DNA from 4 places in the Rhizobium skierniewicense Ch11 genome. Region 2 is predicted to be linked to each of the others. Evidence: predicted binding sites of a transcription regulator. Region 2 holds the regulator's gene; each other region holds the start of a gene.
What was found. The regulator LexA, encoded in region 2, represses DNA repair genes until DNA is damaged. The targets are predictions, from matches to a motif close to TGTTCNNNNTGTGTTCNG.
Positions count from the first base shown of each region.

Region 1: a site for LexA is predicted at 1,344-1,361, ahead of EKM04_RS02430 (helicase-related protein). Genes of this name have one in related genera too.
Region 3: a site for LexA is predicted at 2,208-2,225, ahead of uvrA (excinuclease ABC subunit UvrA). Genes of this name have one in related genera too.
Region 4: a site for LexA is predicted at 3,127-3,144, ahead of ruvC (crossover junction endodeoxyribonuclease RuvC). Genes of this name have one in related genera too.

Region 1 covers NZ_RXPG01000003.1:156,278-161,565, forward strand. Annotated here, with positions in the region: gene EKM04_RS02425 (ubiquinone biosynthesis hydroxylase) at 1-1,238, shown strand, start outside; gene EKM04_RS02430 (helicase-related protein) at 1,534-4,614, shown strand; gene EKM04_RS02435 (RNA-binding S4 domain-containing protein) at 4,618-5,034, shown strand; gene fdxA (ferredoxin FdxA) at 5,240-5,288, shown strand, end outside.
Region 2 covers NZ_RXPG01000011.1:101,772-107,059, reverse strand. Annotated here, with positions in the region: gene eno (phosphopyruvate hydratase) at 1-469, opposite strand, end outside; gene kdsA (3-deoxy-8-phosphooctulonate synthase) at 693-1,541, opposite strand; gene EKM04_RS11240 (VOC family protein) at 1,541-2,413, opposite strand; gene lexA (transcriptional repressor LexA) at 2,618-3,331, shown strand; gene EKM04_RS11230 (glutathione S-transferase family protein) at 3,727-4,404, shown strand; gene EKM04_RS11225 (ComEC/Rec2 family competence protein) at 4,426-5,288, opposite strand, start outside.
Region 3 covers NZ_RXPG01000024.1:17,003-22,290, reverse strand. Annotated here, with positions in the region: gene uvrA (excinuclease ABC subunit UvrA) at 1-2,081, opposite strand, end outside; gene EKM04_RS16435 (single-stranded DNA-binding protein) at 2,372-2,893, shown strand; gene EKM04_RS16430 (LLM class flavin-dependent oxidoreductase) at 3,253-4,275, opposite strand; gene EKM04_RS16425 (quaternary amine ABC transporter ATP-binding protein) at 4,365-5,288, opposite strand, start outside.
Region 4 covers NZ_RXPG01000028.1:138,148-143,435, forward strand. Annotated here, with positions in the region: gene EKM04_RS17310 (metallophosphoesterase) at 1-684, opposite strand, end outside; gene ruvB (Holliday junction branch migration DNA helicase RuvB) at 687-1,727, opposite strand; gene ruvA (Holliday junction branch migration protein RuvA) at 1,931-2,548, opposite strand; gene ruvC (crossover junction endodeoxyribonuclease RuvC) at 2,573-3,085, opposite strand; gene EKM04_RS17330 (LLM class flavin-dependent oxidoreductase) at 3,317-4,318, shown strand; gene EKM04_RS17335 (YebC/PmpR family DNA-binding transcriptional regulator) at 4,396-5,142, opposite strand.

The sequences.
Region 1 (5,288 bases), on a different contig from region 2:
ACAAGAATGCAGGGAGAGACGCGATGCTGGATGTGGTTGTTGCAGGTGGTGGATATGTTGGACTAGGCGTTGCTGTTGCCATCAAGCAGGGCGCACCTCATCTGAACGTAGAAGTCATCGAGGCCGCGCCGGAGGATGTCTGGAAGAAGGATATGCGGGCGTCGGCCATCATTGCGGCGGCATCGCGGATGCTGGATGTGTTCGGTGTCTGGCAGGAGCTGGTTCCGGAAGCGCAGCCAATCAACAGGATGATCGTGACGGATTCCAGGACATCGGATCCGGTCCGCCCGGTGTTTCTGACCTTCGATGGAGACGTCGCCGATGGCCAGCCCTTCGCGCACATGGTGCCCAATGTCGCCATGGTGGGCGCATTGCGCGGGCTATGCGAGCGGCTCGGCGTAACGATCCGACACGGTCTGGGTGTTTCCGGCTTCGAGGCCGGACATCACAGCAATCTCGTGACGCTTTCCGATGGCTCCACGCTGGAAACACGACTGCTGGTGGCCTGCGATGGTGTCCGCTCGGCGCTTCGCGATATGGCTGGCATCAAGACGGTCCATTGGACCTATGATCAGTCCGGCATTGTCACGACCGTGGAACATGAACGTCCGCATGAAGGTTGTGCCGAAGAGCATTTCCTGCCGTCCGGCCCGTTTGCCATTCTGCCGCTGAAGGGCAATCGTTCGTCGCTGGTATGGACAGAGCGCACAGCGGACGCCGACCGACTGGTGGCCTCCGACGATCTGGTCTTTGAGGAGGAGCTGGAGCGGCGCTTCGGTCACAAGTTAGGGCCTCTCAGACCTGTCGGCCCACGGCGGGCCTTTCCGCTTGGGCTGACGCTGGCCCGCGCTTTCGTGGCGCCACGTCTGGCATTGGCCGGTGATGCGGCGCATGGTATTCACCCGATTTCGGGGCAAGGGCTCAACCTCGGCTTCAAGGATGTGGCAGCACTCGCCGAAACCGTCGTCGAGGCGGATCGTCTCGGCCTCGATATCGGGTCGCTGAACGTGCTGGAGCGCTATCAGTCTTGGCGGCGATTTGACACGGTGCGCATGGGCATCACCACGGATGTGCTCAACCGGCTGTTTTCCAATGATGTCGCCCCCATTCGTGTGGTGCGTGACTTCGGCTTGGGTATCGTCGACCGAATTCCGGGCCTCAAATCCTACTTCATTGGACAGGCAGCTGGGACCAACGAAAAGGGTGGTCCGAGATTGTTGACCGGTCAGCCGCTTTAATCCAGCAACCACGATTCAGGATTTGGTGGGTAGCGGGGTTCAAGCGGGCCAGATAGTGTCGTGAACAAAAGCCGAATCTGTAACATTATCGATTCGTCTCTGATTCGTTCGCAACATGTTCCAGTCGTGGGATACGTGGCAAAAACCGAAGCGAACGAGCCTTTCGCGCGGTTACGCCTTGCCTTTGCGCGCAACGATGGCCATGTGTTGTGTCACAGGCGGACGGAACGGTTCCGAATGGTTCTCAAACAGCAGTTCAGTCGATCTTACGGATAATACGTTGAATTCTCGCCCCATGATCTTGAGCGGCCGCGGTGTTACGGCCGTTCTTGGCCCAACCAATACCGGCAAGACGCATTACGCCATCGAGCGCATGGTTGCCTATGGAAGCGGTGTCATCGGCCTGCCTCTGCGGCTGCTTGCCCGCGAGGTCTACACGCGGCTTGTAGAAAAGGTCGGGGCGCCAAACGTCGCGTTGATTACCGGCGAAGAGAAGATCAGCCCTCCCAAAGCGCAATATTTTGTCTGTACCGTCGAGGCCATGCCGCGTGAAACAACGGCTGCCTTCGTCGCCATCGATGAAGTGCAACTGGCGGGGGACCTCGAGCGAGGGCATATCTTCACCGACCGCATTCTGCATCTTCGCGGGCGTGAACAGACATTGCTTCTGGGGGCGGGCACCATGCGGCCCATTCTGGAAAAGCTTTTGCCCGGCATCGTCGTGGTCGAGCGTCCCCGGCTTTCACAGCTGTTTTATGCCGGTCAGAAGAAAATTACCCGTCTGCCACAGCGCACTGCCATCGTCGCGTTTTCCGCCGATGAGGTCTACGCCATTGCCGAGCTGGTGCGCCGCCAGCGTGGTGGTGCGGCTGTGGTGCTGGGTGCTCTTTCGCCGCGCACCCGTAATGCGCAGGTCGGGCTCTATCAAAACGGCGATGTCGAGTATCTCGTTGCGACCGACGCGATCGGCATGGGTCTCAACCTCGACGTCGATCATGTTGCCTTTGCGCAGGACCGTAAATTCGACGGCTATCAGTTTCGCAACCTGAATGCAGGTGAGATGGGGCAGATCGCCGGTCGTGCCGGTCGCCACCTTCGCGATGGCACATTCGGCGTGACGGGGCAGGTCGATCCATTCGACGACGAGCTTGTGCACCGTGTCGAATCACATCAGTTCGATTCGGTCAAAGTTCTGCAATGGCGCACCAAGAACTTCGATTATTCATCTATTACTAATTTGCGCGCAAGCCTTGATGTGGCACCGACGGTTCAAGGGCTGACCCGCGCCTTGCCTGCCATCGACCAGCAGGCTCTGGAGTATCTTGCGCGCTATCCCGAAATCGTCGACATAACCACCAACTCCGCGCGCGTGGAAAAACTGTGGGAGGCCTGTGCCTTACCGGATTTTCGCCGCATCGCGCCAGCACAGCATGCCGACTTGATTTCGACACTCTATTTCGACCTCGTGAAGCGCGGCACCGTCAACGAGGATTTCATGGCCGAACAAGTGCGGCGGGCGGACCGCACCGACGGAGAGATCGATACGCTTTCTGCAAGGATTGCGCAGATCAGAACATGGACGTATGTATCAAACCGCCCAGGATGGCTTGCCGATCCGACACACTGGCAAGAAAAGACTCGGGAAATCGAAGATCGATTGTCCGATGCTTTACATGAAAGGTTGACGAAACGCTTTGTTGATCGCAGGACATCTGTGCTCATGAGGCGCCTAAGAGAGAATGCGATGCTTGAAGCTGAAATCAGTGTGAATGGTGATGTCTTTGTTGAAGGACATCATGTCGGCCAATTGGCGGGTTTCCGGTTTACACCGGTGGCCGGAGCCGAAGGGCCAGATGCCAAGGCTGTGCAAGGCGCAGCGCAGAAGGCGCTTGCGCTGGAATATGAGGCGCGTGCTGCGCGCCTGCATGCCAGTGGCAACGGCGATCTCGCGTTAAGCTCTGATGGTCTGGTCCGCTGGTTGGGTGAGCCTGTCGCTCGTCTGACGTCTGGCGACAATATCATGAAGCCGCGCGTCCTCATGCTTGCCGACGAGCAGTTGAGCGGCAACGCGCGTGATCATGCCATTGCCCGCGTCGAGCGCTTCGTGAACCACCAGATCGCAACCGTGCTGAAGCCGCTGGACGATATTTCCCGCGCCGAAGACCTTCAGGGTCTGGCGAAGGGTCTGGCGTTCCAGCTTGTGGAAAATCTCGGCGTTCTGTTCCGTCGCGATGTGACCGAAGAGGTCAAGACGCTGGATCAGGACGCACGTGCCTCCATGCGCCGTTATGGCATTCGTTTCGGTGCCTACCATGTGTTTCTTCCCGCATTGCTCAAGCCCGCCCCTGCTGAACTGGTGACGTTGCTCTGGGCCTTGAAGAATGACGGTCTCGGAAAGCCGGGTTACGGCGATCTTATTCCTGTTCTCGCAGCAGGTCGTACATCTGTCGTAACGGACCCAAGCTTCGAGCGGATGTTCTACAAGCTCGCAGGCTTCCGTTTCCTTGGGAAGCGCGCCGTTCGTATCGATATTCTGGAGCGTCTTGCTGATCTCATCCGTCCGCTTTTGCAATGGAAGCCGGGGACGCAGCCACGTCCTGAAGGCGCCTATGATGGCCGTCGTTTCACCACCACCACTGCCATGCTGTCCATTCTGGGCGCGACGCTTGATGATATGGAAGAGATTCTGAAGGGTCTGGGCTACCGTGCCGATCAGGTCAGCGCTGAGGATGCTGCCGCGTTCCTTGGCGACCAGCGCAGTGATGCTGCAAAGACCGAGGCACCGGCTGCTGCTGTTGAAGAGCCTGTACAGCATGATGATGCCGATGCCGAGACGCCTTCGGAAGCACCCGTTGCTAAAGCCGTTGCAGAGGCTCCTGTCGATGTGACAGCAGAAGAAACACCATCGGCTGCGGAAGCATCCGAGACAGTGACAGAGACGGCACAGGAGCCAGCGGCTGAGGTTGCAGAGCCGAAGCCGGTTCTCTTGTGGCGTCCAGGCGGCCGCAACGATACCCAGCGCAGCGACAACCGTCGTCCCGGCAATCGTGGACAGGGTGAACGCCGTGCCGACGGTGGCGAAGACCGCAAGTCCCAGCCGCGTGGCAATGCTGGTCGTGATGGTGCCCCCCGTGACAATGCAGCCCGTGACGGAGATCGCAAACGCGATGGTGGTCGCCCAGACCGCAACAACAGCAATCGCAACGATCGTCCCGATCGCGGCGAGCGCAAGGACCGGCCTGACCGTAACGATCGTGGTGGAAAGCCGCAGGGTCAGCAGCGTTTCGAAGCCAAGCCACCACGCAAGGAGAAGCCGGTGGATCCGGATTCGCCTTTTGCCAAGCTGGCTGCTCTGAAAGACCAGTTGAAGAAGTAAACCATGGGTGAGAAGCAGCAGCCACAGGATGCAGGCCGCCAGCGCCTCGACAAGTGGCTGTTCTTCGCCCGGATTATCAAATCCCGTTCGCTTGCCCAGAGTTATATTCAGTCTGGCAATGTCAGGGTGAACGACAAGCCGGTACGCCAATCGAGTCATTTGCTGAAGCTGGGTGACAGGCTGGAACTCTCTCTGGAGCGTTCAAGCCGTATTCTCGTCGTTCTGGCCTCCGGCGAGCGACGTGGCCCCTATGAGGAAGCCAAGCTTCTCTATGACGACCAGACACCGCCGCCTGCGCCGAACGACCATATGACACCTTTCGAGCAGGCAATGCGAGAGCCGGGCAGCGGGCGTCCGACGAAAAAGGAACGGCGTGCGCTCGACCGGTTTATCCTGGATAGCAGCGAAGGCTCGGAATAATAACCGTGACATAAAAGCTGGTCGGGCAAAACACGTTGCTGTGCATTGGAATAATTCACTCACATGAGCCGTTTTTTTGAAACCGTTTGTCCTTGCTATATTGTGACAAAGGCATTACCTCACTTGCAAAATTGCCCTGTCTGAATTCCGGGCGGAGGCTTGCCTCTCAAGCCCTGTTGTCCGGCCCGTATATCTGGAGTTCTTCATGACGTATGTCGTGACCGACAACTGCATTCGTTGCAAATATACCGACT
Region 2 (5,288 bases):
TGTCGGCATGCGCGCCACCGTTGATGATGTTCATCATCGGAACCGGCAAAAGATGCGCGTTGGGGCCGCCAACATAACGATAAAGCGGCAGCCCGGTGGTTTCTGCCGCAGCCTTGGCTACAGCCAGAGAAACGCCGAGAATGGCGTTAGCGCCCAGGCGTGACTTGTTGGGCGTGCCGTCCAGCTCGATCAGTGTCTGGTCGACATGGATCTGGCTTTCAGCATCGAAACCACCCAACGCATCGAAGATTTCCGTGTTGACTGCTTCGACTGCCTTTTCAACACCCTTACCGAGATAACGCTTGCCACCGTCGCGCAATTCGACGGCTTCATGCGCACCCGTCGACGCACCCGATGGAACCGCAGCACGGCCAAAGGAACCGTCTTCGAGATAGACATCGACCTCAACGGTCGGGTTGCCACGGCTGTCGAGAATTTCGCGTGCGATGATGTCGGTAATGGCTGTCATGATCTCTCCCTTTGGGACTGGAACAGGATTTTCAGTTGCCTGTCTTAGAGCGCATACTGAAAACTGTGAAGCGCTTTTACGATGAGTGGCGCGATAAACAGAGCGTCGTGATGACGACTCGATTGAATTTCCTTAGCCGATTTAGACGACCATCAAGAAATTACAATGACGGCGCCCGTTCAGGCGCCGACTGTCCATAAAAGTCGATTGAGGCCAAAAACCGTCAAGCCGATTTGGCGATGTCGTCGAAGGCCAGCAACTTCTCCAGAAGCTTGGGCATGTCTTTCAGATGAACCATATTCGGGCCATCCGACGGCGCATTGTCCGGATCTTCGTGCGTTTCGACGAAGAGACCGGCAATACCGACTGCAACGGCTGCGCGCGAAAGTGTTTCCACGAATTCCCGCTGGCCTCCCGTTGAGCCGCCCTGCCCGCCTGGCTGTTGAACCGAGTGGGTCGCATCGAAGACGACAGGCGCGCCGAGTGAGGCCATGATGGGCAAAGAGCGCATGTCGGACACCAGCGTGTTGTAGCCGAACGAGGCGCCGCGTTCGCACAAAAGGACGTTCGGATTGCCGCTATCGTTCAACTTGGCCAGAACGTTCTTCATATCCCAGGGCGCTAGAAACTGGCCCTTCTTGACGTTGATCACACGGCCCGTCTTGGCGGCAGCAACAAGAAGGTCTGTTTGTCGGCTCAGGAAAGCAGGGATTTGCAGAATGTCGATGACAGGCGCGACAATGGCGCACTGCTCCTCCGTGTGAATGTCTGACAGAACCGGAAATCCGAACTGCTCTTTCAGCTCCGCAAAGACCTCCAGCGCCTTATCGATGCCAATGCCACGCTGTCCCGACAGAGATGTGCGGTTGGCCTTGTCGTAGGAAGACTTGTAGACCAGCCCGATCCCAAGCCTGCCGCAAAGTTCGGCGAGGTTTTCCGCAATCATGAAGGCATGATCACGGCTTTCCATCTGGCACGGCCCGGCGATGAGCGAGAAACGCTTCGTGTTGGAAAAGGTTACCTGCCCGGCTCCTTCGCCGACGACAACATCAAGATTGTTGCGAACGCTCATCATAACTCCTCGAAAGCAAATATTGCGCCTTGGCCGGAGGCTGGCTGAACCAGCACCCGAGCGCCCTTACGCGTGTATGCAACGCCATTAGCAGCAAGCACGGCTGCTGTCACGGCGAGATCGGACACGGAAAAGACAATTGCTTCACCGTTCAACCCCGGACCGATACGTTGCTGGGATACGTCAAGGAGATGCCGGGCTGCTGCCTGTGTAACGAGCCGAAGGCCAACGTTCGATGCCTGGAAATAAAGTTCTTCCTCATCTCCGCCAACGGCCTTCGCTTCGAAAACCAACTCTATCAGGCGCTCAAAGTTGCTGGGTCTGTCTGCACTCAGCACGACCTCACGAATACCGATGACGCCGTTTTTGTGGCCCTCAAGATCGGAGCGATCAGCCGGAAGTGCTGCGATGCGCTGGCACGAAAAAAAGAAGACATCACTCACGTTGTCGCCTGCGAAGGCCAGTCGAAAGCTCGCCTGCGAGGTGTTGCCATCCGGCAATGTCACGGGACGACTGAATGAGAATGGATCCCCGCCGGATAAACCTGCCGCAACAAACTGCTCATGATCCGAATCGGCATTGTCGCTCTTGGCAACAAGGGCAGATATTCCGTTCGGGCCACGCTTATCGCGAAAGCGTTTATCCCTTGAGACGAAGGCGATCCCGCTCACGGCATTCATCGAATACGTATCGGCATCGCTGATTGCCAATGGCTCCAGATAGGTTCCATCCTTCAAAAAGACGCAGGCGTTCTCTGTGCCGAACGGATGTTTGGCACGCGCAGAGACGGTAAAACCGAGCGCTGAAAGGCGTTCACGTGCCTCCTTCAGGCTCGAAACCGGCAGGACAAGGTGATCGATGTCGCGAGCCATTTGAAAATCCACATCCGTTTATCGGCGACAAACAACGCCGTGTTCCTATAACATTTCCTACAGGACGATGATGTCACGCGCAAAGACACACAATAATAGGAACTTTACAAAATTTTAGGGGATTGCAGAACACATATGGAACATATAGTGTCTGTTCTGTATTTGTTTCGCGAATCTTCGCCTCGAAATCCAAGGGTATTGTCCATGCTCACGCGCAAACAGCAGGAATTGCTTCTCTTCATTCATGAACGGATGAAGGAATCGGGCGTGCCCCCCTCCTTCGATGAAATGAAGGACGCACTCGACCTCGCCTCGAAATCCGGCATTCACAGGCTGATAACAGCCTTGGAAGAACGCGGATTCATTCGCCGACTACCCAATCGTGCCCGGGCGCTCGAAGTCATCAAGCTTCCTGAGTCCTACACTCCCCCAGCAAAGCCGCCACGCGGGTTTTCACCAAGCGTGATTGAAGGCAGCCTCGGCAAATCGAAGACAGTCGAGCCGCCAGCACCGGCAAACGACGCCCTGTCCAACGCCGTCAGTGTTCCTGTCATGGGACGCATCGCAGCAGGCGTTCCCATCTCCGCCATTCAAAACAATACGCATGACGTTGTCGTGCCCATGGATATGCTGGGTTCAGGCGAGCATTATGCGCTTGAGGTCAAAGGCGATTCGATGATCGAGGCGGGAATTTTTGACGGCGATACTGTCATTATTCGCGACGGAAGCACAGCAAGCCCCGGCGATATCGTTGTTGCGCTCGTGGATGATGAGGAGGCGACATTGAAGCGTTTCCGCCGCAAGGGCGCATCCATTGCATTGGAAGCTGCAAACCCGGCGTACGAGACACGAATTTTTGGACCGGATCGTGTAAAAATCCAAGGCAAGCTGGTCGGTCTCATTCGTCGGTACCATTGAGCACATCGCATGGTTTGGGTCGCGAAATTCTCTGGCGTTTTCTCGCCACAGCGCGGCTTCCGCTGCGCTGATTTCGTCTCAAATTGCTGCTGATTGCTGGAGCCTTGATTTTGATGGTCGCGGGAGTGCGATTTGCGCCGCGTTATCCCGTCACGTTACCGCCGGTATGTTGGCGATGACCTTGATGTCATGAGCCGCATGACGATTGCGCTTCCAGATGTTTTTCAGTGATGTGTTCATGATGGCCTTTGACCCGGAAGTCGTGTCGAAGCACCCCTTTTTTCAGTCTCGCATGGATTACCAAGCATCAAATAAATTGAAGTCTTCCATCTCGTAGGCCCTCTGTATCCATCACATGACCTGCGGTAACACGGTTCTTCAACAGGGGGCTTCGGATGTATCAGCTTTACATAACCAATAAGAACTACTCTTCCTGGTCCTTGCGGCCCTGGGTCCTGATGGAAGAACTTGCTATACCGTTTGAGGAAAAGCTGGTGCCGTTTGGGGAGACTGTTCACGACTTCCAGTCGTTCTCGCCAACAGGCAAGGTCCCATGCCTCGTTGATGGTGATCTTACGATTTGGGAATCCGTTTCGATCATTGAATATTTGGGCGAACGACACCCAGGTGTTTGGGCCGATGACGCGAAAGCACGCGCTTGGTCCAGGTCAGCGGTTGCGGAAATGCATGCGGGCTTCTCGACGCTGCGCAACCAGCACCCCATGTGCGTCGGTCTACGGATCAAACCAAGCCAGATCACCGGGAGCCTCCAGCATGACATCTCCCGCATCGATGCTCTATGGCAGCAGGGCCTTTCTGAGTTCGGAGGTCCATTTCTTGCTGGACAGACCCTCACGGCGGTTGATGCTTTTTTCTGCCCTGTTGCGTTTCGGTTTCAGACTTATGGAACGGGTTTGTCGGAGAAAAGTGAGACCTACAAGCAATTGCTGCTGTCTCTTCCGTCCATGAAGAAATGGGAAACAGCGGCACTGCAGGAGGTTTGGCGCGATGCCGAGCATGAGGCTGAAGCGAGAGCATCTGGAGAGTGGCTGGAAGACTTGCGCACCAGATAGGTAAATGATCGGAGCGGGCGCCTATTGGCTGACAGACAGCATCTGCTGGATATGATCAGGCAATGCGTCATCGTAGCTTTTGCTACGCCAATCGTAGCTGCGATGCATCGTCCACAACCGGTTCTGTCCCTGCATCGCGGCTTTGGCACGCGCAACAGGCCGCCCCTGCCCTCCAAGCCAAAGTTCGAGGGATCCCGTGCGTCGCAATGTGTCTGCGCTGATGAGAAGAGCACCGGAGCGACACGCGGCGAACGGAGATCGGCGTGTCGTCACCACGATATCGGCACTATCGCATGCCGTGCCTGTGAAGGCGGTGTTAAAGACAACGGCGATCGTGACGTCCTTGTCCGATTTCGCAATGCACCACATGTCTTTACGGCAGGTGAAAAAGCCGACGGTTGACGCGGCGGTCTTCATGTCTCGCGTGGCGTTTCTGCGTTCAGCATCCGTCAGAGCCGCAAAACGCCGAGATGATGGAGCCGTGGTCTCTCCCGGGTCGTCGTCATCCGGTGGCGGCGCGTCTATAATCTTTGCTCCCACATGCTGAGCTGGCAGCGGCAGTGCTCTTTCCCATTGTTCGTAAACGAAACCGGAACCTCGCTGTTTCGTGGTTGCAACGGCATCTTTCGACAGCAGAGCGACGAGAGAGCCATCTTCGTAAATCAACACATCCGGCTTGATGCGCCATTGCTCTGTCACAAGCATCATCAGCCCAGCGACTATGAAGGGAATCCCGATCAGGGCAAGCCGTGTCCGCAGCAGTGCGATCAGCATGAAGCCGGTCGTTGATACCGCGAGAAACCATCCGTTCTGGCGTCCAATTGTGGTGTCGCCACCCCAGCTCGACACTTCCTTGGCTATCTCGATGACCATCGCCATGCCGT
Region 3 (5,288 bases), on a different contig from region 2:
TGGTCAGCCGGAATTTCACGGGCACCCATGACGCGACGCGCCGCCGACTTGTACAATGTTTCGATCAGGAAGGTCGACTTGCCTCCGCCGGAGACGCCAGTGACGGCCGTGAAGACACCGAGCGGAACCGACGCGGTAACATTTTTGAGGTTGTTGCCGCGGGCGCCGACGACCTTGATCTCTTTTCCTTTTTTCGGCTTGCGCCTTTCTGCGGGAATAGCCACGCCAAGAGCACCGGACAGATATTTACCCGTGAGCGATTTCGGGTTGTCCATGACCTGCTGCGGTGTTCCCTCCGCAATCACCTCGCCACCGTGAATGCCGGCGGCGGGACCGATATCCACCACATAGTCGGCCGTCATGATGGCATCTTCGTCATGCTCGACAACGATCACGGTGTTGCCGATATCGCGCAAGTGCTTCAGCGTATCCAGGAGACGAGCGTTGTCACGCTGATGCAGGCCAATCGATGGCTCATCCAGAACATAGAGAACACCGGTCAGGCCCGAGCCGATCTGTGATGCCAGGCGGATGCGCTGGCTCTCGCCACCGGAAAGCGTCCCCGAGTTGCGCGACAGGCTAAGATAGTCCAATCCGACATCGTTGAGAAATCTGAGGCGCTCGCGGATCTCCTTGAGGATACGGACAGCAATTTCGTTCTGCTTTGCATTGAGCGATTCCGGCAGACCGTCGAACCAGTCGCGCGCGACCTTGATCGACATCTCTGTGACCTGGCCGATGTGTTTTTTGTTGATCTTCACCGCCAGCGCTTCGGGCTTCAGGCGATAACCTGCGCAGGCGGGGCAGGGCGCTGCAGACATGTAGCGCTCGATTTCCTCACGTGCCCAGGCGCTGTCTGTTTCCTTCCAGCGACGTTCCAGATTGGGAACGATGCCTTCGAAATTTTTCACCGTCTTGTAGGAGCGTGCACCGTCCTCGTACTGGAACTCGATCTTATCGTCGGTGCCCTGCAGAATCGCTTTCTTTGCAGCGTCGGAGAGTTCGTTCCAGCGGCTGGACAGCTTGAAGCCAAAGGCTTTGCCGAGCGCTTCCAGCGTCTGGTTATAGTATGGTGATGATGACTTGGCCCACGGCGCCACAGCGCCATCCTTCAACGTGCGAGCAGGTTCCGGCACGATCAGCGCCGTGTCCACCTTTTGCTGGGAGCCCAGGCCATCGCAAGTCGGGCAGGCACCGAAGGGGTTGTTGAAGGAGAACAGGCGTGGCTCGATCTCGGAGATTGTGAAACCCGACACGGGGCAGGCGAATTTTTCCGAAAACAGAACCCGCTCGTGTGTTTCATTGAGCGACTTGTTCGCTGAACCACCGGCGGATGTTTCTTCCGGCGGCAGGGGTTTGTCGGCAAATTCGGCGACTGCCAAGCCGTCCGCAAGCTTCAAACACGTCTCAAGACTATCCGCCAGGCGCGCGGCCATGTCCGGACGCACCACGGCACGATCCACGACCACGTCGATGTCGTGTTTGTATTTTTTGTCCAATGCGGGAACATCGGCAATTTCATAGAACTGACCGTCGACCTTGACGCGCTGGAAGCCTTTTTTCATAAGCTCGGCGAGCTCTTTCTTATATTCGCCCTTTCGTCCTCGGATCATCGGCGCGAGAATGTAAAGCCGTGTTCCTTCTTCAAACGCGAGGATGCGGTCCACCATCTGGCTGATCGTCTGGCTTTCAATCGGCAAGCCGGTCGCTGGCGAGTAGGGGACGCCCACCCGCGCAAACAGCAGACGCATGTAGTCGTAGATTTCCGTCACGGTCCCAACCGTCGAGCGCGGGTTGCGCGAGGTCGTCTTCTGTTCGATGGAGATGGCGGGAGACAAACCCTCGATCTGGTCCACATCCGGCTTTTGCATCATTTCCAGAAACTGGCGAGCATAGGCCGACAGGCTCTCGACGTAGCGCCGCTGCCCTTCCGCATAAATCGTATCGAAGGCGAGCGAAGATTTGCCAGAGCCCGACAGGCCGGTCATCACGATCAGCTTGTTGCGCGGCAGGTCCAGGTCGATGCCCTTGAGGTTATGCTCGCGGGCGCCACGGATCGAAATCGTCTTTAATTCACTCATGAGAAGGCTCGGGGTACTCGTTGGGAGGCGTCAGTTCTTATGTAATGACGGTGAACGGCATGTCGAGATATATTAAACTTTTCGTATAGGCTTTTCAGTCCACTTGACTCAGTTGTTCAGTCTTAATAGAACAAAATAAGAACGATTGGCAAGCGTGCGCAGTTGACATAACATTCCTTGTGGATTGTCGTTCCATCCGGTGCCCATGGTGCTGAACGATGGTCTATGGTGATCGCAGATTTTGAACAGGATAGATGCTGGCCATGATGGTTGGCAGACAGGGTGAGAAGATGGCTGGCAGCGTAAACAAGGTAATTTTGCTCGGAAACGTCGGCGCTGATCCGGAAATTCGCCGCACGCAAGATGGTCGTCCTATCGCAAACCTTCGTATCGCGACATCTGAAAGCTGGCGCGACCGCACCTCCGGAGAGCGAAAAGAAAAGACGGAATGGCACTCTGTGGTGGTCTTCAATGAAGGTCTTTGCAAGGTTATTGAGCAGTACGTAAAGAAGGGCGCCAAGCTCTATATCGAAGGCGCGCTTCAGACCCGGAAATGGCAGGACCAAACGGGCAATGATCGTTACTCCACGGAAATCGTACTCCAGGGCTTCAATTCCACCCTGACCATGCTGGACGGTCGCGGAGAAGGTGGCGGCGGCGGAAGCCGTGGCGGAGACGATTACGGGAGCGGCGGCGGAAACTATGGCGGTGGCAATGACCAGCCATCATCCTCTTCTCGCGGTGGCGCATCGCGCGGCGGCCAGCCAGCTGGCAACTTCAACAATGATATGGACGATGATATTCCGTTCTGATCCTGACACGACAGTTGTATTTCAAATGAGCGCGTCGGGTATCACCCGATGTGCTCGTCTCCAAGATGACTATGTACACTTGGGCGTGCTTGATACCGCGCTGGGCAAGCTGGTTGACAACGCGTAGGACTATCGTGGAGGGGACTGGCCGATCGGGTGGTGATTGCTCTCATCCGCGGTCTCTTTTGGGCCCACGATCGACGGTCCGCTCGCTCGACCGGTTGCGGGTGTTCACCATGGAACGATCGCGGTCACTTCCAACGCCAGACGCTGGAACTGACGAAGGGACGGGTTCTGGATATCTCCAAATAAACCGGCGCTGGTCCACAGCATTCAGAGATGCCATGGACCCTGTAGCATCAACGCCAGCCCAGTTCTGGTGCGACGTGTTTCAGGATGGAATCTAGAACGTGGACGTTGTACTCGACGCCAAGCTGGTTCGGGATCGTCAACAACAGGGTATCGGCCTCCGCCACGGCTTCATCCTTTGCCAGTTCCTTGATCAGCGTCTCCGGCTCTGCGGCATATGAGCGTCCGAAAACAGCACGGGTGTTTGCATCGAGATAACCGATGCTATCGCTTTCCTTGCCGCTGCCACCGAAATAGGCGCGGTCGCGATCATCGACCAGCGCAAAAATGCTGCGGCTGACGGACACACGCGGTGTGCGGGTATGGCCCGCTTCCTTCCATGCGGCGCGATAGGCGCGGATCTGCGCTGCCTGCTGGACGTGAAACGGTTCTCCGGTCTCGTCGTCCTTCAGCGTCGAACTCTGCAAGTTCATGCCGAGCTTTGCCGCCCAGACGGCGGTGGCATTGGAGCCAGCTCCCCACCAGATGCGGTCACGCAACCCTTCCGAATGCGGTTCCAGACGAAGCAGTCCGGGTGGGTTGGCAAACATCGGGCGGGGATTGGGCTCGGCGAAACCCTCTCCCTTCAGTACCTCCAGAAACACTTCCGTGCTGTTGCGGCCCATGTCGGCATCGCTTGTGCCGTCTGTCGGCTGATAGCCGAAGTAGCGCCAGCCTTCGATCACCTGTTCGGGCGAGCCACGGCTGAGGCCAAGTTGCAGCCGACCATCGGAGATCAGGTCAGCTGAACCTGCATCTTCCGCCATGTAGAGCGGGTTTTCATAGCGCATATCGATGACGCCTGTGCCGATCTCGATTTTGCTCGTTCTGGCACCGACGGCTGCAAGCAACGGAAACGGCGACGCCAGTTGCCGGGCGAAGTGGTGCACACGGAAGTATGCGCCGTCGACACCGATCTCTTCTGCGGCGACCGCAAGCTCTATCGATTGTTGAAGGACGTCCTTGGCGGTGCGTGCCTGTGAATGTGGCCCCGGACCCCAATGTCCAAAAGACAGAAAACCGATCTTCTTCATGATAATCTACCTGAATCTGCATATGTTTCGTTGCCAAACATATAGGGTGCTATTCAGGGAATGTGCGGCCAAATTTGTGAACAGTCTGTTCAGGCCTTCGCCCGAGCAAGATTTTCCACACCGCCGATAGTGCTCTCCGCCGCGGCCACATCGACGATTGCACTGGCAAGTTGCCGCAAGCTGACAGTCCCCACCGCCTTGCCCGATGGGGCGCAAACTGTTGCTGTTTCATCGCCGCTGCGCGCAAGCATTCGCATCGTGTCCTCGATGCTGCTGCCGACGACAACTTGCGGACCGACGGCCGGCATGCCCGGCGCAACCGGAGACATCACGGCCTCGACATTGATGACCCGGCCCCTATTCACCTCCTTGACGAAGTTGGCGATGTAAGCGTCGGCTGGACGCAGCACGATGTCCTGACTGGTGCCCTGCTGGATGACTTCGCCGTCCCGCAAGATCGCGATCTGGTCACCCAGACGAAGCGCCTCGTCCAGATCATGGGTGATGAAGACGATAGTTTTCCGGATTTCCTTTTGAATATCGAGAAGCACGGATTGCATGTCGGTGCGGATCAGGGGGTCGAGCGCGGAATAGGCTTCATCCATCAAAAGAACCGGCGCATCGTTGGACAGGGCTCGCGCCAGCCCCACGCGCTGCTGCATGCCACCGGACAACTGGTTGGGAAAGCGCGTCTCGAAGCCTTTCAGGCCGACGCGCTCCAGCCAGCGCATGGCAATATCGACGCTTTTCGCCCGCGCCATGCCCTGCACTTCAAGACCATACAGTGTGTTGTCGAGAACATTGCGATGCGGCAGAAGGGCGAATTTCTGAAAAACCATGGCCGTCTGGTGACGGCGAAAGGCGCGCAGTTCCGCCGCATTCATCTTCACGACATCAACGCCATCGACCAGCACCTCGCCAGCCGTCGGGTCTATCAGCCGGTTGATGTGGCGGATCAACGTTGACTTGCCGGAGCCGGAAAGGCCCATGATGACCTGAATGCAGCCCGAGGG
Region 4 (5,288 bases), on a different contig from region 2:
CAGCGATACCCGGTCCGGGACAGAAACGAAGATGTCAGGCTCATGCGCAAGAAGAATGACGGGGGCGTTATCCGTGATCTGCGCAAGTGTGCCGGGAAGATCGTCCAGACCCGTCGTGCGGCGTCCGGTCAGATAGGCCCATTGGTCTTCTATTCCCGCAATCCAGAAGGGTTGGGTATCGGAACCGCAACGCACAGCATGGTTCGAATATGTCTGAATGCCGACCGACCGAAGCGCCTTATGCGCAACCGTTTCCTTCAGCCGCAGCCTCTGCGCTTCAAGGTCCTGCCACCAATCGTGGTTGCCGCACACGGCGTGCACCCCTTGCGGTGCCTTCAACCCCGAAAGAGCCTTCGCCCAGTCTCCCGGTGGAACGACACCTGTCACCAGTTTCATGCCGGACATGTAATCGCCCAGCAGCAGAATGACGTCGCCACCCAGCGTGTTGGCGTAATCGCAGATCTTTGCAATGCGCTCGGCAGGCATCCATGGCTCGCAGGCGTGAAAATCGGCAAGCGCCACGATGCGCAAGCGTTGCCCCTTGGGCCAGCCGGGCGGATTGATACGATATCGCGTGGTCGATAGCCGCGCCAAGGGCTCGATGCCACCCGCATAGGCACCAAGAGAAACCAGACCCGCCGCCATGGTGGCAGCCGTCTTGAGCAATGCGCGACGGGTGATCACGATCAGTCGTCCTCGAGCGTCAAACGAAACTGCGCCGCTTCGATATCTTTCGGCGGCTGCAGGTCCAGATGCTTCCACGCCGTTGCGGTCAAGATACGTCCTCGCGGCGTTCGCTGAATGAAACCCTGCTGGATCATGTAGGGTTCGATAATGTCCTCAATGGCATCGCGTGGCTCCGACAAGCCGGCGGCAATCGTTTCGATGCCAACGGGACCACCGCCGAAATTCACGGCGATCATCGTCAGATATCGCATGTCCAATTGGTCAAGACCCATATTGTCCACGAGCAGCCGCGTCAGCGCCTCGTCGGCAATCTGTCGCGTCACGGATTCTGCCCGCGCCACCTCGGCAAAATCACGAACACGGCGCAACAGCCGCCCGGCGATGCGTGGGGTGCCGCGCGAACGACGCGCCACTTCGCGTGCGCCCTCTTCCGTCATCGGCAAACCCATGATGCGCGCACCACGGCGCACGATCAGTTCGAGTTCTTCCACCGTGTAGAAAGACAGGCGAACGGGAATGCCGAAGCGATCTCGCAACGGATTTGTCAAAAGGCCGAGACGCGTGGTGGCCGCAACCAGCGTGAATTTCGACAGATCGATTTTTACGGACCGCGCAGCCGGTCCCTCACCGATGATCAGATCGAGCTGAAAATCCTCCATCGCAGGATAGAGGATTTCTTCCACGGCAGGGCTCAACCGGTGGATTTCATCGATGAACAGAACATCCCGTTCTTCCAGATTGGTCAGAAGCGCCGCCAGATCACCGGCCTTGGCAATCACCGGTCCGGACGTGGACTTGAAGTTGACCCCCAGCTCCTTGGCCATGATCTGCGCCAGCGTCGTCTTGCCAAGACCCGGTGGCCCGACGAACAGCACATGATCCAGCGCCTCGCCACGGTTCTTCGCCGCTTCGATGAAAATCTTGAGGTTCGCCCGCGCCTCCGCCTGGCCGGTAAAGTCATCCAGCGTTTGTGGGCGAAGCGTCGTATCGATATCTTCGCCGCGCTTTTCCGAAGAAATCAGCCGTGCCGCGTCACTCATGTCAGAAGTTCCATTCCGGGTATTTTGCGTGCGGCTCTCTGATCGAATGTGTCAATCATCTGTCACCAGGCTTTCAGCCGAGCTGATCTAGAACACGCTTTTGGACCAGTCGTTTCGCCTTTGGATGTCATGGTCGTCTGGAGCCCCATGACGACCTCTGTTCTTAGTTTTTAAAGATCGCAAGGAAAATAACACAGGGCGTTCTACCGCGAAAGCTCCTTCAAGCCCAACCGGATCAGCTTGGCGCTATCGCCACCCTCACCGCCATTCTTCAGCGCGGCCGCCACGGCATTGGCGGCCTGATCGCGGGAATAGCCAAGGTTGGTGAGGGCAGACACGGCATCGGCCACGGGTGCGGATGCGACGCCTTCGCCCAGTTCCTGTTTGAAGCCGATGGAGGACGATACCTCACCAGCAAAGGCAGGCGCCTTGTTGCGAAGTTCCGTGACGATGCGCACGGCAACTTTCGGCCCGACACCGGGCGCACGCGACACGACGACCTTGTCCTGAAGGGCAATCGCGTTGGCCAATTCAGAGGGCGTCAATGTTGACAGTACCGCAAGCGCAACCTTGGCACCCACCCCCTGAACGCTTTGCAACAGGGTGAACCACTCCCGTTCCAGTGCTGTCAGGAACCCGAACAGCCGCAACTGGTCTTCGCGCACATAGGTTTCGATGAAGAGGACCACGGCCTCGCCTGCAGAGCCAAGGCGCGACAGAGTTCGCGCCGAACAATAGGCCACGTAACAGACACCGTGAACATCAACGACCACATGGTCATCGCCAATTTCATCGATCGTGCCTTTGAGTTTTCCAATCATGGGAATGCCTGTGAAAAGAGGAAATCAGCTTGCGGCCAGCACGCGGCGCATGCGCTCGCCCGCCCTGTTGTGTGCATGGCAAATGGCGATGGCAAGAGCATCAGCTGCGTCATTACCCTTGAACTCAGCCTTAGGCATCAAAATTTTCAACATCATGTGAATCTGCTGCTTTTCGCCATGCCCGACACCGATCACGGCTTTCTTGACGGCATTCGGTGCATATTCCGCTACCGGAAGGCCCGCGCGTGCGGGAACCAGCATCGCGATACCGCGCGCCTGACCAAGCTTTAGCGTCGCCACAGCATCCTTGTTGACGAAGGTCTGCTCCACCGCCGCCTCGTGCGGTTGGTGGGAATGGACGATTGCGGAAAGGCCGTCATGGAGCTGGCAAAGGCGCGACGCCAGGTCCATATCGCCATCGGACGTGACAGTGCCGGAGGCCACGAAGCGCAGGCTGTTGCCCAGCGTTTCTATGACGCCCCAGCCCATTCGCCGAAGCCCTGGGTCAATCCCGATAATTCGAATCGCATTTGTCATGTGGCACCCTACCGTTCAGGCGCGAAACCTGCCAGCGATAAGTGAACAAAACGACAACATTGCACAAGATGGCATGGCCGCTCACGCTGGGTCTGATCGAAACGGGCTCCGTAACCACCGCATATGTGCACCAGTTTTTTTGATCCATCGTTCAATTCGGCGCGATTGCACTGGCAAATTTGGCCATGAAACTTACATCTAGCACAACCCGAAACGCATCAGGAGCGTCCTATGATTCCCTTTTCCATTCTCGATCTGTCGCCCATCGGTGAAGGCGAGAACGCGAGCAAGGCGCTTGAGAATTCGCGCCGCATGGCCATCAAGGCCGAAGAACAAGGCTACGAGCGCATCTGGCTGGCCGAACACCACGGCATGCCCGGCATTGCCAGCGCCGCCACTGCCATTGTGATTGCCCATGTCGGTGCCGCAACGTCGCGCATCCGCGTCGGCTCCGGGGGTGTCATGCTGCCAAACCACTCGCCGCTCGTCATCGCTGAACAATTCGGCACGCTCAATGCCTTGTTGCCGGGCCGCGTCGATCTTGGTCTCGGTCGTGCACCCGGCACGGACATGCGCACGGCGCGCGCCTTGCGACGAAATCTCGATGCCGGTGCTGAAAATTTCCCGCATGATATTATCGAACTGCAACAATATCTGGGTGCACCGCAGCCAGACCAGTCGATCCTGTCTGTACCCGGAATGCATTCCAATGTGCCGATCTGGCTGTTGGGGTCCAGCACCTACAGCGCGCATTTGGCGGCCATGCTTGGCCTGCCCTATTCCTTCGCATCGCATTTTGCGCCGGATATGCTGATGGACGCCATCGCTATTTACCGGGAGCGCTTCCAGCCCTCGGCAACGCTGAAAAAACCCTATGTGATGGTTGGCGTCATGGGCGTGGGCGCTGACACCGACGCGGAAGCGGAGCACCTGTTTACTTCAGCCCAACAGCAATTCGTCAATTTGCGAAAGAATATCCGAAGCCAGTTCCCACGGCCGGTCGACAGCATGGATGACTATTGGAGCGATATGGAGCGCATCACGGTCGACCATACGCTGAGATACGCGGTTGTCGGTTCTCACGCGACGGTGGAACACAAACTCGGTGAGTTCCTCGCGGTAACCGGCGCTGACGAGTTGATCGTCTCCATGCCAGTCCATGACATCCAGAAGCGCCTACGCTCTGTAGAAGTTTTCGCCGAAGTTCGGGGCGAACTGAGGCAGGCTGCCTAACGGCGTCTCCTCAAACCTCATGAAAAAAGCCTCCGCGCATCGCTGCCGGAGGCTTTTACATTGCAATGGAATATGGATCAGGCCGAAAGCCTGGACATGATTTCTTCCGATACTTCGAAGTTTGAGTAGACGCTCTGGACGTCGTCGTCATCTTCGAGGTTGTCGATCAGCTTCATCAGCGACTGCGCTTTTTCCTCATCCACAGGCACCGTGTTCTGCGGTTTCCAGATGGACTTGACGCTTTCGGCTTCCCCGAGCACCGCTTCGAGAGCCTTGGAAACTTCGTTCATCGCTTCAAAGCCGCAGATGATCGTGTGGCCGTCTTCGCTGCTTTCCACGTCATCGGCCCCGGCTTCTATCGCCGCTTCCATGACGGTATCCGCGTCGCCGACAGAGGCCTTGTAGGTGATTTCGCCAACGCGGTCGAAGGAGAAGGATACTGAACCGGTTTCACCCAGCGCGCCACCGGCCTTGGTGAAGATCGAGCGGACGTTTGACGCCGTGCGGTTGCGATTGTCCGTCAGCGCTTCAACGATAACCGCCGTGCCGCCCGGACCATAACCTTCGTAACGCACGTAATCGTAGTTTTCAGCATCCGCACCGGATGCCTTCTTGATGGCACGGTCGATGTTGTCCTTGGGCATGGACTGCGCCTTGGCGTTCTGGACCGCCAAACGCAACGCAGCGTTCATGCTCACATCCGGCAGACCGGACTTCGCAGCAACGGTGATTTCACGCGCAAGTTTGGAGAACATCTTCGAACGGATCGAATCCTGTTTTCCCTTGCGATGCATGATGTTCTTGAACTGTGAATGGCCAGCCATGGCACCCCTGATCGGATCGTTTGTTTGGATTGCGGTGCTTATAAGTGCGATGGCCCGCCTGTTCAAGCCCAGATGCCCACTCTTCTCGCAACACATTAAGGAACTGAAATGTTCGCTCTTCGTTTGGTTACCAGTACGAAGCGGGC